DNA from 4 places in the Vibrio tapetis subsp. tapetis genome. Region 3 is predicted to be linked to each of the others. Evidence: predicted binding sites of a transcription regulator. Region 3 holds the regulator's gene; each other region holds the start of a gene.
The links. Region 3 encodes PurR, which represses purine synthesis genes. Its sites were predicted from a motif close to TNANGNAAACGTTTNCNTNA; they were not measured.
Positions count from the first base shown of each region.

Region 1 (3,145 bases), 710 kb from region 3:
CTGCTTTGTTAGAAAAAACAGCGCTGACTTTACCCAAGATTTGACCGTCATTACAAGCATCTATGATGGCCTGTAGGTTACTGCCGCTTCCTGATATTAAGACAACGATATTTTTCATAATTTAGCGGATCTCTACTTGTTCTTCGTCAGCTTTTGCGTCTGCAATCTCACCGATAACCCAAGCGTTTTCGCCTTCAGCTTTTAACAGCTCAACAGCAGCGTCTGCTTGATCTTTCGGCAGTGCGACGATTAGGCCAACACCACAGTTAAAGGTGCGGTACATTTCGTGTGTTTCTACGTTACCTTTCTCTTGTAACCAAGAGAAGATAGCCGGCCATTCCCAGCTGTTGCCATCAACAACGGCTTTTGTGCCTTCAGGTAGTACACGAGGGATGTTTTCCCAGAAACCACCACCTGTGATGTGCGAGATAGCATGAATATCGTGCTCTGCAATCATCTTAAGTGCTGATTTGATGTAAATCTTAGTTGGTTGAAGTAATTGGTCGCCAATTGTACGGCCGTTTAATTCTTCATTAAGGTCGGCATTTGATACTTCAAGGATCTTACGAACAAGAGAGTAACCATTTGAGTGTGGGCCACTTGAGCCGACAGCAATCAGGGCATCACCTGCCGCGACTTTTGTGCCATCGATGATGTCTTCTTTTTCAACAACACCAACACAGAAACCAGCAACGTCGTAATCTTCGCCTTCATACATACCTGGCATTTCAGCAGTTTCACCACCGATTAATGAACAGCCAGCTTGCACACAACCTTCAGCGATACCTGAAACAACATCTGCTGCTGTATCAACATCAAGTTTGCCTGTTGCGTAGTAGTCTAGGAAGAATAGCGGTTCGCCGCCTTGAACGATTAGATCGTTCACACACATAGCCACAAGATCGATACCGATTGTGTCGTGTTTTTTCATATCCAAGGCTAGGCGAAGTTTAGTACCAACACCGTCTGTGCCTGAAACAAGCACAGGTTGCTTGTATTTAGTTGGAAGTTCACATAGGGCACCAAAGCCACCAATGCCACCCATTACTTCTGGGCGACGAGTGCGTTTTACAGCACCTTTAATACGGTCTACTAGTGCGTTACCTGCATCGATGTCAACACCAGCGTCTTTGTAGCTTAGGGAAGAATTATTACCGCTCACGGGATAGTCCTCGAACTTAAATGGATGTGAAAAACGGCGCTATTCTAACAGGGGTTGACCAGAAAAGGAAAACGTTTGCGCGAGTTTTTTTTAGTGACACATATTCTGAAATTCATTCTAGTTATGTGTATAATCGGAAGGTTTATTTAAAATAATGTCGGAGTTGGGAATGAAAGTTGTTGAAGTGAAACACCCTCTAGTTAAGCATAAAATTGGTTTAATGCGTGAAGGTGACATCAGCACAAAGCGTTTTCGTGAGCTTGCTACTGAGGTTGGCAGCTTGCTAACGTATGAAGCAACCGCAGATTTTGAAACAGAGCGCGTTACGATTAATGGTTGGGATGGCCCGGTAGAGGTTGATCAACTGAAGGGTAAAAAAGTAACGGTAGTGCCAATTCTTCGTGCGGGTTTAGGCATGATGGATGGTGTTTTAGAGCATATGCCAAGCGCACGTATCAGTGTTGTTGGTATTTACCGCGACGAAGAAACACTAGAGCCAGTTCCTTACTTTAATAAATTGGCATCTAACATTGATGAGCGTATCGCTTTGGTTGTCGATCCAATGCTTGCAACTGGTGGCTCAATGATCGCCACTCTTGATCTTCTGAAAGAGAAAGGTTGTAAGTTGTTTAAAGTCTTGGTTCTTGTTGCTGCTCCTGAAGGCATCGCTGCATTAGAAAAAGCGCACCCGGACGTTGAGCTGTACACAGCTGCAATCGATGAGAAGCTAAACGACAAAGGCTACATTGTTCCTGGTCTTGGCGATGCAGGCGATAAGATCTTCGGTACTAAGTAACCGATGATGTTGACTCACTAACTTAGTTAGTCGAAAACACGATAAAAAGGAAAGCACTGTGGCTTTCCTTTTTTTAGCACTTAGCTTTTAGTACTTCGCTTCTAGCACTTCGCTTTTCAATCAATCTTCTTCCATCTGAGCATTATCAACAACGTGATTCTCACCCAACTCATGGGGTAAAATCAGGTTCAGAAGAATAGCGACAATGCCACATAAGCTCACGCCCTGTAGGCTAAACTCGCCAATACCGAAAGCCATGCCACCAATACCAAATACTAAGGTAATCGCTACAATCACTAGGTTACGTGATTTGTGTAGGTCGACGTTATTCTTGATCAGTGTATTAAGACCAACGGTTGCAATAGAACCGAACAGCAAGATCATAATGCCACCCATTACCGGAACAGGTATGGTTTGCAACAAAGCGCCCAACTTCCCAACTAACGCCAGTACAATTGCAGTTACCGCAGCCCACGTCATGATGACAGGGTTGAAGGCCTTAGTAAGCATTACAGCGCCAGTCACTTCACTGTATGTCGTATTAGGTGGCGCGCCAAGCATAGAAGCGGCAATGGTTGCTACTCCGTCGCCCGCTATGGTGCGATGTAAGCCTGGCTTTTTCAAATAGTCTTTCCCGGTAACATTCGAAATAGCCAACATATCACCCACGTGTTCGACGGCAGGTGCAATGGCGACAGGGATCATAAAGAGAATGGCGTTGATGTTAAATTCAGGAAAAGTAAAGTTGGGCATAGATAACCAACTCGCTTGAGCGACTGGAGTGAAATCAACCACGCCATAAAATAAGCTCAGTGCATAACCAACGCAGATGCCGCCAAAAATTGGCAAAAGCTTTAAGTAACCTTTGGCAAAAACACTAATGGCGATGGTTGTAAATAATGACGCGCAGGCAATGATTAACGCCGCATTGCCATCAATGAGCTGTACAGCACCATCGCCTGTCTTACCTAATGCCATATTGACCGCAACGGGCGCAAGGCCAAGGCCAATCACCATGATCACAGGCCCCACTACTACGGGAGGCAAAAGTTTATGGATGATGGCAACACCTTTAACCTTGATTACGGCACCCATGAGTACGTACACAACACCCGCAGCCATTAGGCCACCCATCGTCGACGCAATGCCCCACGTTTGCACACCAAACATGATAGGGGCAATAAACG
Region 1 is NZ_LT960611.1:2,428,063-2,431,207, reverse strand. It holds gene purN (phosphoribosylglycinamide formyltransferase) at 1-118, opposite strand, end outside; gene purM (phosphoribosylformylglycinamidine cyclo-ligase) at 122-1,162, opposite strand; gene upp (uracil phosphoribosyltransferase) at 1,332-1,958, shown strand; gene VTAP4600_RS10780 (uracil-xanthine permease family protein) at 2,079-3,145, opposite strand, start outside.
Region 1: purM (phosphoribosylformylglycinamidine cyclo-ligase) is a predicted target of PurR. The motif match lies at 1,226-1,245, and genes of this name have one in related genera.

Region 2 (3,145 bases), 1.3 Mb from region 3:
GACCGACTTTTACGCGGACATCGTGAAAATCCAAATAACCGTCGTCTTCTAGGCTTTGTAGGTGCTGTCTTGCTCCCATGGTGGTCATAGAAAAGTCTTCCGCGAGATGCTTAGCTGTGACAGCACCTTCACGTTTGATTTTATGTAATATTCGGTCAGTTGTTTTCATCGTTACCTTATCCTTATCGCCCTACTATTATGGAGTATCGAGTTAATAAAGCAAATAATTGATAAAGCATGAGATATTGATAAAAGAAACCTATTAATGTGACTTCTTGCAGCGGGATTAATCATAAAGCAAAACAAAAAACGCAGCCGAAGCTGCGTTTTGAAAGAGGAGGCTAGATAGGATTACAGAATGAAATCGCGTATCTCGTCGTCTTTACGCTCTAGGTAGTGAATCGATTTAATACGACGGATCGTACGGCAGCGTCCACGAATCAGTAAGGTTTCTGACGTGGCGATATCACCAGTGCGAGTGATGCCTTCAAGTAAATCACCTTTCGTGATGCCTGTTGCAGAGAAAACGACGTTGTCGCTACGAGCCATGTCACCCATCGCTAGTACAACACCGGCTTCTACGCCCATCTCTTTACAACGTGCTAATTCAAGCTCGCCGTGAGCGCGGTTTTCCGCAGAGTCTTCTTTTACTTCATGACGAGGAAGTAAACGACCATGCATGTCACCATCAAGTGCGCGAATAACCGCCGCAGAAACCACACCTTCAGGTGCGCCACCGATGCAGTACATCATGTCTACTTCGCTGTCTGGCATGCAAGTTAAGATAGACGCAGCAACGTCGCCATCTGGCACTGCAAAGACACGAACGCCCATGGCTTGCATCTCTGCAATTACCTTATCGTGACGTGGCTTAGCAAGCGTAGTAACGACTAGGGTATCGAGTGTTTTTCCTAGCGCTTTAGCGACATTTTCTAAATTCTCTTTTAGCGGTTTTTCAAGGTCGATTGCCCCTTTAGCACCTGGGCCAACCACTAATTTTTCCATGTACATATCTGGTGCTTTAAGGAAACTGCCTTTTTCACCTGCAGCAAGAACAGCAAGTGCGTTTGACTGGCCCATAGCCGTCATGCGAGTTCCTTCAATTGGGTCAACTGCGATATCTACAGCATCACCACCAACACCAACTTGCTCGCCGATGTAGAGCATCGGAGCGTCATCAATCTCGCCTTCGCCAATTACGATTTCACCGCTAATATCGGTTTTGTTAAGTAGGCAGCGCATTACTTCAACGGCAGCGCCATCGGCTGCGTTTTTATCGCCACGTCCTAACCACTTGTAACCTGCTAATGCGGCACCCTCGGTGACACGAGAAAATGCCATCGCTAAATCGCGTTTCATGCTGACTCCAGAACTAATGAATGGGTAAGAATAAATTCGGCGCGATTCTATCATAGTTCAGAGTAAACGTTTGCTTTTTTGCCTCAACCACGAATAACGTCAATGTTCAAAAGGCGTAAGAGCGGTTTTACGGCACCGATATGTCAAAACTTGCCACAAATCGCACTTTTTTTAACCAAATGAACAAATAAGGTAAATATTGAGCGTGAGTCTAGCCAGCATGACCAGTAGAATGAGTTATATTTTGTGAAATCCTTCACGCACACTGAATCAAATTAAGGTGGCCAAAGATGTCATTAGAAGTTTTAGAACAATTAGAAGCAAAAGTACAAACAGCCGTTGACACGATCGCGCTACTTCAAATGGAAGTGGAAGAGCTGAAAGAGCGTAACGAAACGCTAGCAACAGAAGCAAACGGCCTAAAAGGCAATAGCGAAGAGCTAGAGCAGCAAAACCAGCAAATGCGTGAAGAGCACACTGCATGGCAGGAGCGTATCCGCAATCTACTCGGCAAAATGGACGACGTAGAGTAATAAGAACTTAAGCTGGTTACGATTCGTTTCTCCTAGAGGAACCTAATCATACTTGCGCTTAATCTTCTTATTACCTGTTTTAGAAAGGAGCGTTAGCTCCTTTTTTTATGCGGGTAACCAAAGTACCGGAAACAAAAAAGACAGCCTTAGCTGTCTTTTTTTAAATTGGTCAGAATGTTCGTTACTCTTCGTCAATGAACTCTTCTTCGCCTGTATCATCTTCCATTTCTGCTTCAAGAGGCTCTTGAGACAGGATGATGCCAGTATTGTCTGCGTAGATGTAATCTTCTGGTAGGAAGGTAACGCCACCAAAATTAACCGCGACATCGATTTCACCGATATCTTGTGACGCTGCGCCGACAGGGATGGAAGCGAGTGCTTGAATGCCGATATTCATGTCTTCAAGATCGTCGACTTCACGAACGCAGCCATAAACAACCAGGCCTTCCCACTCATTTTCTTCAGCAAGTGTCGCTAACTCAGAATCAATCAATGCGCGACGAAGTGAACCCCCACCATCGATCAGTAGAATGCGTCCAGTTCCCTCTTGTTCGAGAACAGAGCGAATCAAGCCATTATCTTCAAAGCACTTAACGGTTGTGATTTGGCCTGCAAATGAGGCACTGCCACCAAAGTTACTAAACATTGGCTCGACGACATCAACTTGGTCTAAGTAAATATCACATAAGGCTGAGGTGTTGTATTCCATACGCATCATCTTCTAATTCAGAGGTCTGTCTTCGAGTATATAACGCCTGTAAGTCATTGCAATGACAAGGCGCAATTAACTGACGAGAGTTTGACCAGTAACCACGATTGCAAACAGTAAGTTGGTGATAAGCGCACACTTTACAATGACCGGCATCATAGGGGCTAACTCTATTGGTTGACGGGCGAGTAGAACATCCCGACCGTGTTTAAATAGCAGCAAGCCAGCCACCAGCATTGCGGCCTCTAAAGTAAGCGGTGTTTGAACTAAGGCTAAATAGGCGATGAAAGGTAGAATTCCTCCAATTAACAGAGCGACGTGATAAAGCTTGGCTTTATTGGAACCAAGTCGAACTGCGACGGTTTTCTTACCACAGGCTTTATCGTTGTCGATGTCTCGCATGTTATTGATATTAAGAACAGCCACCGCGAGCAATCCGCAACCAATGGCGGGTAGGAATACATCGCTGCTGATGGTGCCAGTATGAAGAAAGTAGGTGCCGGCTACGCCAAGTAAGCCAAAGAAAATAAACACGGATAAATCG
Region 2 is NZ_LT960611.1:3,000,947-3,004,091, reverse strand. It holds gene VTAP4600_RS13425 (helix-turn-helix transcriptional regulator) at 1-169, opposite strand, end outside; gene glpX (class II fructose-bisphosphatase) at 352-1,359, opposite strand; gene zapB (cell division protein ZapB) at 1,650-1,892, shown strand; gene rraA (ribonuclease E activity regulator RraA) at 2,074-2,601, opposite strand; gene VTAP4600_RS13405 (1,4-dihydroxy-2-naphthoate polyprenyltransferase) at 2,677-3,145, opposite strand, start outside.
Region 2: glpX (class II fructose-bisphosphatase) is a predicted target of PurR. The motif match lies at 1,418-1,437, and genes of this name have one in related genera.

Region 3 (3,145 bases):
TGGCTTAGGTGAAAACCCTCAGTTAACAGAGGCGACATCCGCGCTGATTAACTCGCTTAACCAACTGCAAGACCGTGCCGATGTTCAACTAGAACTGTCCGCCGACTTTTGTGGTTTGTTCTTAGCTACCGCCAAAAATGCGGCACTCCCTTATGCCTCCTTGTATATTGGCACTGAAGGTTTGTTAAACGGTAAACCTGCTCTGGCAATGGAGCAACTGATGAAAGACAAAAACATTACCAAGCAAGAAGGCTTTAATGAACCTGCCGATCATCTCGCATTAGAGCTCGACTTCCTTGGTAACCTAATCGTGCGTTCTAACGAAATCGACAATGAAAACGACTTTGAGTTGGCTTTACTGGAACAAAAACAATTTATCGAACAACACATGCTGACTTGGGTTCCATCATTTAACGCAAAATGCCGCCAATTCGATGAATTTGGGTTTTATGCCGCAGTAGCACAGCTGTTGCTTGCCTTCCTTAAGCTTGATTGTGAATACATTTCAGGCGAGCAGTAAAAGACATCTAGAGGGTCGAAAATACGGCCCTCTCCCTTCATTTTGGTCATCTCTCGTTATCATTTTTCATTCCTGAATTCACTGTTTTAATGAATACATCGTCGTTTTGAAACAAATAACGTTGTCAGAGTGTTTGAATCGGTCTAAAATTGTGATCGCAAACGATAAAATATGAAAACACGCCAGTTCCATGAAAACCGCCTATATTGAGCGGTTTTATTTTTTGCATTAATTATATTTGGTCAGCCCTCCATTAAACTAATACTCATACGGTGCTGACTCGACAGGAAATTTTTATGGCCACGATTAAAGATGTTGCGCGTATTGCCGGTGTATCGACTACTACGGTTTCACATGTAATTAATAAAACTCGTTTTGTTGCTGAAGCAACGCAAGAGCGAGTAAACAAAGCAGTAGAAGAACTAAATTATGCCCCAAGCGCTGTCGCACGCAGCCTTAAGTGTAATACGACCCGTACGATCGGCATGCTAGTAACTCAGTCTACCAACCCATTTTTCGCCGAAGTTGTCGACGGTGTTGAGAGCTACTGCTACCGTCAAGGCTACACTTTGATTCTGTGTAATACTGGTGGTATCTACGAAAAGCAACGAGATTATATCCGTATGCTCGCTGAGAAACGTGTAGACGGCATATTAGTCATGTGTTCAGATTTAACGGAAGAACTTCGTGGAATGCTTGATTCTCACGCTGACATTCCAAAAGTAATCATGGACTGGGGCCCTGAAAGCTCTCATGCAGATAAGATCATCGATAACTCTGAAGAAGGTGGGTATCTAGCAACGAAATACCTAATTGATCACGGACACACAGACATCGCTTGTTTAAGTGGCCACTTAGACAAACTCGCCTGCATCGAGCGTATAGCCGGTTATAAACGCGCTCTAGCCGAAGCAAACATTGAGTTCCAAGAAGATCACATCATTGAAGGTAATTTCGAATGTGATATGGCGGTTGTCGCAGCGGATAAAATCATTGCTATGGCACAACGCCCAACCGCGGTTTTTTGCTTCAATGACACCATGGCTCTTGGACTCTTAAGTCGTCTTCAAGAAAAAGGCCTGAGCGTTCCTGACGATATCTCTGTTATTGGTTACGATAATATTGAAGTCTCTGGTTACTTTTCACCGCCACTCACCACGGTACACCAACCTAAACGTCGTGTTGGTAAAACAGCTTTTGAGATCTTGCTTGAACGCATTAAAGATAAAGAACATGACAAACGAGTGTTTGAAATGCACCCCGAGATTGTTGAACGTCAATCCGTCAAAAGATTAATCTAGCAAATAGCAGATTAATTCATATTTAATGGCCCTTGCTTCATATGCGAGGGCTGTTTCATATTGTAGGCACTCTTATTTGAACCAATGTCACATTAAGAAACCTCAATTGTGATGTTTGTTCCGATTTTTCACTATGATTTTATTGTCACGCACAGGGCAAACTACTTGAAAAAGTAGGACGCAAAACTTCCGGCCTAAATCAATATGTATTATTGGTATGGTAGTGGGGTCGCCGATGGCAAATATGCAAAATTTATATAGCTACCTTGTGGCTTATATAACACTCGCATAGTTTTGCTCACTTCTCGGACCTGATTTTGGTGACGTTGTTTCTAAACCGAGATTATTAGCATGGATAAACCGATATTAAAAAACTCACTTAAGCTATTTGAGACTTTAGGGAAGATAAAATCTCGCTCTATGTTTGGTGGCTTTGGTGTCTTTGCAGACAATACTATGTTTGCTTTGGTCGTAAACGATACTCTTCACATAAGGGCTGATGCAGCCAATGCGCTGACATTTAAGCAACAAGGTCTTCAGCCTTATGTCTATAAAAAGCGTGGTTTTCCCGTCGTTACCAAGTATTTTGCATTACCTTTTCAGATGTGGGAAACGCCTCAAGATATCCTCGATATTGCACTTAAGGCTCTCACGGTTGCAAATACCGAAAAGCTCAAGCAAGCCGAGGTGAAACCAACTCGTTTAAAAGATTTACCTAACCTGCGTTTAGGTACTGAAAGAATGCTTAAGAAAGCCGGAATCAATAGTGCCGACGATTTACGCACTCACGGTGCAGCTAAAGCTTATCAAGCAATTAGCCAAACGCACACCGGAGATGTTGGATTCGAGCTATTGTGGGCGCTTGAAGGCGCTATTAACGGCACACACTGGTCAGTCATCCCGAAACAACGCAGAGACGAGCTCATCGATCAGCTAAATTAGGTCGACATAATATGAACAACAAAAAACCGCGAACTGACAAGCTCGCGGTTTTTTTTGTATCAAATGAAAGTTTTATCCTATTTCCTCTGTCATACTTATTAAGATTTATACAACTTTTCTAAACAGGACGTAAATATGAACAAGAAGATCATTTTAGGGATAGTCTTCATCGCTGTAATCGTGGTATTGGCGATCAATTTTGGTCCACACCTAACGCTTGAAAACGCTAAAGCCCAACAAGTTGCTTTAGGTGAGTTTATTGAAAACAATTTCATTGTTTCAGCGTTAAGTTACTTCGCATTATACGTATTAGTCACCGCCTTCTCTGTACCCGGAGCTACCGTAATTACCCTACTCGGCGCCGCACTATTTGGTTTTACCA
Region 3 is NZ_LT960611.1:1,720,922-1,724,066, forward strand. It holds gene torD (molecular chaperone TorD) at 1-520, shown strand, start outside; gene purR (HTH-type transcriptional repressor PurR) at 817-1,821, shown strand; cyclic di-GMP riboswitch class I at 1,967-2,058, shown strand; gene VTAP4600_RS07640 (TfoX/Sxy family DNA transformation protein) at 2,173-2,763, shown strand; gene VTAP4600_RS07645 (TVP38/TMEM64 family protein) at 2,899-3,145, shown strand, end outside.

Region 4 (3,145 bases), 1.8 Mb from region 3:
AGTTAGTATAACTTTCCATCTTTTGTAAAATACGAAAAGGCCGCAGATACGTTTATCTGCGGCCTTTTATTGTTTGGTGTTCTGTAGGCTAGATATTCTTCAGAGCAGGAAACGCATGTTCATCTAGAGTATTTGCCAATACACGAAGTGCTTCAGTGAGTGCTTCATTGCTGTTCGCACAAACATTAATATGACCCATTTTACGACCAGGGCGTTTTTCTTTGCCATACCAATGAACGTGACAACCATCCATCGCAAGTACAGACTCTGGTAATGTATCTTCACCAAGAATGTTGATCATTGCGGTCGGGCGGATGAGTTCGGTGCTGCCTAATGGCATATTGCATACCGCACGCAAGTGGTTTTCAAATTGGCAAGTTTCAGCGCCTTGCTGAGTCCAGTGACCAGAATTGTGTACACGAGGTGCAATTTCGTTAACCAGAAGCTGACCTTGCACATCAAAGTATTCAAGGGCTAGCACACCAACGTAGTCTAGGCTTTCTGCTACAGCGGTGAACATTTGCTTTGCTTGTTGTTGAAGTGCAGGCTCTACAATGGCAGTGGATAAGCTTAATACACCATCGGTGTGCACGTTTTCAGCCAATGGGTAAACAGCGATGTCACCCTGAGCATTACGAGCACCGACTAATGATACTTCGCGGTCAAAAGAGACAAATTCTTCGGCCACAATCGCTTGTGTCGCAGTGGCTGCAATACAGTCTTGCATTTCTGACCAAATATCGTCGGCATTGTCAGTGTCTTTTAAGCGCCACTGGCCTTTACCGTCGTATCCACCTAACGCGCTTTTTAGCACCATAGGTACGCCAACATAGGCTATTGCGGCATCGAAATCTTCACGAGTTTCAATAACGGCGTATTTAGCATTTTTTACGTTGGCATTATCAAGTAAGGCTTTTTCAATGCGTCGATCACCGCCAGCTTTAATTGCATCGGTAGTAGGAAAGAATTTTCCGCTCTTTTCACAGACATCGAGTACATCGTGAGGAATATGCTCGAACTCTGCTGTGATTACGTCCGCTTTCTCAATGGCGTTTTCAAGGCCGTGGCCAAGTAACTGCGCCGTGAGAGGGTGCACAATATTTTCACTGCCAACATCAAAGGCTGAAATCTCAATATTGAGTGGAGCACCGGCTAAAGACATCATGCGAGCAAGTTGGCCCGCACCTAACACCAATACGTGCATGGCGATTAATCCTCTGCAGGGTTTGGGTTAGCTAATACCGTTTCCGTTTGTGTTGCACGGAAAGCTTCAACCTTTGACATCACTTCTTCATCATGAGTACCTAGGATTTGCGCGGCTAAAATGCCTGCGTTTGCCGCGCCAGCTTCGCCAATAGCGAGAGTACCAACAGCAATACCTTTTGGCATTTGAACAATCGAAAGCAGAGAATCCATGCCTTTAAGCGCACGAGACTGAACAGGAACACCTAATACGGGAAGGCTAGTAAAAGCAGCCGCCATACCTGGAAGGTGCGCTGCGCCTCCGGCACCAGCAATGATCACTTTAATTCCGCGATCTTTAGCGCCACTTGCGTAATCGGCTAATAACTGAGGAGTACGGTGTGCAGACACCACTTTGGTTTCGTAAGCAACGCCAAATTGGTCTAGCATTTCTGCTGCTAGTTTCATTGTTGGCCAATCAGACTTAGAACCCATGATAATACCGACTTTCATCTCAAACTCCTTCAAGTGCGTAAATTAGGTGAGCGGATATTTTGCGCGCATTATACGGGTAAAAACGCTTAAGGAAAACGTTTGCGTCGCTAGTGGATGAATATTGATACATTTTATAAACAAATAGCTTTGGGCAACGAGAATGATAGTTTGTACACTTAGCTCATAAAGTGTATTCATTAGGAACTCGGTCATGGACAATTTTAAACATACAATCTCAACCCTACAGGCAGGGGAAGTCATTGCGTACCCGACAGAAGGGGTGTTTGGGGTGGGCTGTGATCCTGATAATATTCACGCAATAAATAAGCTTTTGGCGCTAAAGCAGCGCCCTGTTGAAAAAGGGCTTATCCTTATTGCATCCGATTATGCCCAGTTGTTACCCTATATTGATGAAGCTCAGCTTAATGAAGAGCAACTATCTAGAGTGAAAGCCAGTTGGCCTGGGCCAGTCACATGGATAATGCCTGCTAGCCCAAAAGTCTCACGTCATGTGAGTGGCCAGTTTGACTCAATTGCGGTTCGCGTGACCGATCACCCTTTGGTGCAAAAACTATGTCGAGAATTCGGTAAGCCAATTACTTCCACAAGTGCTAACTTAACGGGCTTGCCCCCGTGCATGACAACACAGGAAGTCCATCAGCAATTAGGTGATAGACTAAACGCTATACTGGAAGGCGCAACGGGTGGTCGAGATAAGCCAAGTGAGATCCGTGACGCAAAAACACTGCAATTGATCCGACAGGGCTAACCTCAGCAAGGAAAACTATGTCTCAAATAGATAAACAAGCCGTAAAAACCTTTTTATTGTCGCTACAAGACAGCATTTGTCAGGAACTAGAACAAGCTGATGGTCATGCCAAGTTTGTTGAAGATGCATGGCAAAGGGAGTCAGGTGAAAAGCTAGGTGGTGGAGGTCGTACGCGTGTGATGAAAGGAGGCCATGTTTTTGAGCAAGGTGGCGTTAACTTTTCTCATGTGCAAGGCCGACAAATGCCTGCGTCTGCTACAGCACATCGACCAGAGTTAGCTGGACGTAAGTTTGAAGCTATGGGGGTTTCGTTAGTGATGCACCCAAACAATCCTTTTGTGCCAACTTCTCACGCTAATGTTCGCTTCTTTATCGCAGAGAAAGAGGGGGAGACGCCCATTTGGTGGTTTGGTGGTGGGTTCGACCTAACTCCATTTTACCCTTTTAAAGAAGATTGCCAACATTGGCACGATACGGCAAAACAGTTGTGTGCGCCATTTGGTGTATCGGTATATGACGATCATAAAGCTTGGTGTGATAAATATTTTTTCTTACCTCATAGAGACGAGACCCGCGGTGTCGGCGGCCTGTTTTTTGATGATTTGAATGAATGGGGCTTTGAGCGCAGTTTCGATTACATTAAGGCGGTTGGGCTTGGATACACTCAAGCGTATCTACCCATTGTAGAAAAGCGCCATT
Region 4 is NZ_LT960611.1:3,481,459-3,484,603, forward strand. It holds gene VTAP4600_RS15635 (DUF3726 domain-containing protein) at 1-11, shown strand, start outside; gene VTAP4600_RS15640 (5-(carboxyamino)imidazole ribonucleotide synthase) at 89-1,204, opposite strand; gene purE (5-(carboxyamino)imidazole ribonucleotide mutase) at 1,210-1,695, opposite strand; gene tsaC (L-threonylcarbamoyladenylate synthase type 1 TsaC) at 1,889-2,446, shown strand; gene hemF (oxygen-dependent coproporphyrinogen oxidase) at 2,464-3,145, shown strand, end outside.
Region 4: purE (5-(carboxyamino)imidazole ribonucleotide mutase) is a predicted target of PurR. The motif match lies at 1,765-1,784, and genes of this name have one in related genera.